Regions from separate parts of the Streptomyces sp. NPDC055189 genome, predicted to be linked through region 1. Evidence: riboswitches for the same ligand, from Rfam matches in the RefSeq annotation. Region 1 holds a riboswitch; the other holds the start of a gene.

Region 1 (2,196 bases):
GGGACCCCAGTGCTCCTCCACGGACTCGCGCAGCTCGGCGGGGAGCGTCGCGAACCAGCGGCGGTAGTCGGCCGCCGGGATACGGACGGGGTTGCGGGCCAGCTGCTCCTCGGTGAGCCACTCCTGGTCGTGGCCGCCCGCCTCGATCAGCGCGTAGATCAGCTCGTCGCCGTCGCCGGAGACCAGGCCGGGCACCTCTTCGGTGCCGAAGTCGTAGCCCTCCTCCTGGAGGCGCCGCAGCAGGGCGACGGCGCTGGCGGGGGTGGCAAGGCCCACCGCGTTGCCGATGCGCGAGTGCTTGGTCGGGTAGGCGGACAGGACGAGCGCGACGCGCTTGTCGGCGGCCGGGATGTGGCGAAGGCGCGCGTGCCGTACGGCGATGCCGGCCACGCGGGCGGCGCGCTCGGCGTCGGCGACGTAGGCGGGCAGACCGTCCTCGTCGATCTCCTTGAAGGAGAACGGCACCGTGATCAGCCGCCCGTCGAACTCGGGAACGGCGATCTGGCTGGCGGCGTCGAGCGGGGATACGCCCTCGTCGTTGTCCTCCCAGTCGGTGCGCGAGCTGGTGAGGCAGAGCGCCTGGAGGATGGGCACGTCCAGGCCGCTGAGGGCTCCGGCGTCCCAGGACTCGTCGTCGCCGCCCGCGGAGGCTTCGGCGGGCCGCGTGCCGCCCGCCGCGAGGACCGTGGTCACGATCGCGTCGGCGGCGCGCAGTTCCTCGATGAGTTCGTCCTCGGGGGTACGCAGCGAGGCGACGTACAGCGGCAGCGGGCGGGCGCCGGCGTCCTCGACGGCGCGGCACAGCGCCTCGATGAAGGCGGTGTTGCCGCTCATGTGGTGGGCGCGGTAGTAGAGCACCGCGACGGTCGGTCCCTCGATGTCGCGGGCGGTGCGCTCCAGCGGGCCCCACGAGGGCGCCGCGGCGGGCGGTTCGAAGCCGTGGCCGGTGAGCAGGACGGTGTCGGAGAGGAACCTCGCCAGCTGCTCGAGGTTGTCGGGGCCGCCGTGGGCCAGGTAGGCGTGGGCCTCGGCGGCCAGGCCGATGGGCACGGTCGAGGCGGCCATCAGCTGGGCGTCGGGGGCCTGTTCACCGGTGAGGACGACCACGGGGCGGCCGGTCGCGATGACTTGGTCGAGGCCGTCCTGCCAGGCGCGCACGCCGCCAAGGAGACGTACGACGACCAGATCGGTGCCGTCCAGGAGCTGCGGAAGGTCCTCGAGCGCGAGCCGGGAGGGGTTCGCGTAGCGGTAGGTGACCGGGCCGTTTGCGGCGCGGGCGCTGAGCAGGTCGGTGTCGGACGTCGACAGGAGCAGGATCATGCGGCGTCGTGCCTTCCTCGGGGTGTCCACGCCCCGGGTGGTGTCGATGGCGTCTCCCCTGCTCGAGCGGACGAGAGCTCGGGGAAGGGAGTTCCTGACTCACCCGGCACCAGGACCGGGTTCACAGTGGCGGGACCGCGCCGGAATCGCACCGGGCTTCCTCCCCTTGTCGCCGTCTGTGGCGACGACGGGCCGGCCGGCCCGTCGCTAGGAATACTAAGGGCCGATCAACTACCGGGGGGCAGGCGGACCTGCTGCGATAGGTCGGTATGCTCGCCGCCATGCCCCCATCGGTCCCCTCGCCTGCGCTCTCGGGAGACGAGTCTGCCCGCAGCCGTGGTGACGCCTGCCCCGGGACGCTTCGGCTGCACCGGGCGGACGACGGGGCACTGGCGCGCGTCCGCGTTCCGGGCGGTCTGCTGTCCGCGGGGCAGGCCGATGCGCTGCGGGAGCTGGCCCGGCACCTCGGAGACGACGAGTTGCATCTCACATCCCGCGGCAATGTGCAGTTGCGCGGGCTGCGTACGGACTGCGGGAACGAACTGGCCCATGTCCTGGGCCGCGTGGGGCTGTTGCCCTCCGAACGCCACGAGCGTGCGCGCAATGTGGTGGCCTCCCCGCTCTCGGGACTCGACGGCCGAGGAGAGCGGGACGTCCGCCCGTGGCTGTCCGCCCTGGACGAACTGCTGTGCACCAGCGATCGGGCCGCCGATTTGTCCGGCCGGTTCCTGTTCGCCCTCGATGACGGCCGCGGCGACGTGGGCGCTCTCGGCGGGGACGTGACCCTGACGGCGCGCGGCGACGACGAGGCACTGCTGCGGATCGGCCCATCGCAGGACGCCGTTCTCGTACGTTTCGCGCAGGCGCCGCAGGCCG
Region 2 (2,196 bases), on a different contig from region 1:
CACTTCGGGCTCGGCTACGAGACGATCTGCCACCGCCTGAGCACCCTGCAGCGGCCCCGGCTGCGCGGGGTGCCCTTCTCCTTCGTACGGGTCGACAGGGCGGGCAACATGTCCAAGCGGCAGTCCGCCACCGCCTTCCACTTCTCCCGCGCGGGCGGCACCTGCCCGCTGTGGAACGTGTACGAGGCGTTCGCCGCCCCCGGCCGCATCCACGTCCAGGTGGCCGCCATGCCGGACGGGCAGCGCTTCCTGTGGACCGCCCGTGCGGTCACCCGGCACCGCGGCGGCTGGGGCGAGCCCGGCAAGACCTTCGCCATCGGTCTGGGCTGCGAGATCCGCCACGCGTCGCGGCTCGTCTACTCCGACGGCCTCGATCTCGACAGCGCGTCCTCCGCCGTGCCCATCGGCATGGGCTGCCGCCTCTGCGAACGCACCGACTGCCCCCAGCGCGCGGTGCCGCCCCTCGACCGCCGCCTGGCGATCGACGAGAACAGCAGCACTTTCGTGCCCTACCCGGTGGCGGGGGACAAGGACTGACGGCCGCCGGACCACGGGGGTGCGCACGGGCCGGGGCACATGCGCTGACCAGGGGCGTACGCCCTGGTCGTGTGCGCTCGCGCGTGCCACAGGTGCAGCATCCCCGCAAGTTGTCAGGAAACTCGGTTGCGCACTAGGGTCACCACGCCTTGGTGAACGGGAAATCCGGTGTGATGCCGGTGCGGCCCTCGCCACTGTGAATCGGGAAGTCCGGCTCCAGCCCTCGCGGCAGCCACTGGGTGCGCAAGCATCCGGGAAGGCGGAGTCCGGTCGGTATGACCCGTAAGCCAGGAGACCGACCAAGGCGCGTTGTCCATCCACGAGGTGCTGGAGAGGGTCTGCTTAGCCATGCACATAGCCGAGGGTTTCCTCCCACCGGCGCACGCGATCGCCTGGGGCGTAGCGTCCGCGCCGTTCGTCGTCCACGGAGTCCGCTCCCTGACCCGTGAGGTCAAGGAGCACCCCGAGAGCACCCTGCTCCTGGGCGCCTCCGGTGCCTTCACATTTGTCCTTTCCGCGCTGAAAATCCCGTCTGTCACGGGCAGTTGCTCGCACCCCACGGGGACCGGGCTCGGCGCGATCCTGTTCCGGCCGCCGATCATGACGGTGCTCGGCACGATCACACTGCTCTTCCAGGCACTGCTGCTCGCGCACGGCGGGCTCACCACGCTCGGCGCCAACGTCTTCTCCATGGCGATCATCGGGCCATGGGCGGGATACGCCGTCTACCGCCTCCTGAAGCGCTACGACGTGCCTCTCATGGTCGCCGTGTTCTTCGGTGCGTTCGTCGCCGACCTGTCCACGTACTGCGTCACCAGCGTCCAGCTGGCCCTGGCGTTCCCCGACCCGAGCAGCGGATTCATCGGCGCCTTGGGCAAGTTCGGCGGCATCTTCGCCGTCACGCAGATCCCGCTTGCCGTCAGCGAGGGCCTGCTCACCGTCCTGGTGATGCGGCTGCTCGTGCAGTCGAGCAAGGGCGAGCTCACGCGGCTCGGCGTACTGCTCCAGGGCAAGAAGCCGGCCGCGCAGGCCGGTACGGACACCAAGACGGAGACGGGGGCCAGCGCCTGATGAGCCGGAACGCGAAGATCAACACCCTGCTCCTGGTCATCGTCGCCGCGCTCGCGGTGCTGCCGTTGGTGCTCGGCCTCGGCGACCACAAGAAGGAGCCGTTCACCGGGGCCGACGCCCAGGCCGAGACCGCGATCACCGAGATCAAGCCGGACTACGAGCCCTGGTTCTCGCCGCTGTACGAACCCCCTTCCGGGGAGGTCGAGTCGGCGCTCTTCGCTCTGCAGGCGGCCCTCGGCGCGGGCGTCCTGGCGTACTACTTCGGGCTGCGCAAGGGGCGCCGCCAGGGCGCCGAACAGGCGCAGGCGCAGGAAGCGACCGCGGAGCAGATGGCGGACGCGGCGGGCAGCAGGCCCGGGACCGAGCAGGTCTGAGCCCGCGTGCTGCCCATTGACGCGGCGGCGCACAGCAGTCGCTGGCGCCGCCGCCACCCCGTGGACAAAGCCGTGCTCGGTCTCGGCCTCACTGTCCTTGCCGTCTCGCTGCCGCCCTGGCCCGGCGCAGCCCTGGTACTGATCACCGCGCTCGCCGTGCTGCTCGGACCCGCCGGTGTGCCGCCGCGCAAACTGTGGCGCGCCTACCGCGTGC

Evidence for each region. Region 1 has a riboswitch for cobalamin ahead of cobN (cobaltochelatase subunit CobN). Riboswitches for the same ligand answer to the same signal wherever they lie in the genome.
Region 2: another riboswitch for cobalamin. It lies ahead of ACWFR3_RS33915 (energy-coupling factor ABC transporter permease); the one in region 1 lies ahead of cobN (cobaltochelatase subunit CobN).

What each region holds. Positions count from the first base shown of each region.
Region 1 is NZ_JBSGSG010000019.1:110,552-112,747, reverse strand. Features, by position in the region: gene cobN (cobaltochelatase subunit CobN) at 1-1,320, opposite strand, end outside; cobalamin riboswitch at 1,390-1,541, opposite strand; gene cobG (precorrin-3B synthase) at 1,590-2,196, shown strand, end outside.
Region 2 is NZ_JBSGSG010000067.1:8,177-10,372, reverse strand. Features, by position in the region: gene ACWFR3_RS33920 (short-chain fatty acyl-CoA regulator family protein) at 1-537, shown strand, start outside; cobalamin riboswitch at 657-855, shown strand; gene ACWFR3_RS33915 (energy-coupling factor ABC transporter permease) at 886-1,608, shown strand; gene ACWFR3_RS33910 (energy-coupling factor ABC transporter substrate-binding protein) at 1,608-1,982, shown strand; gene cbiQ (cobalt ECF transporter T component CbiQ) at 1,989-2,196, shown strand, end outside.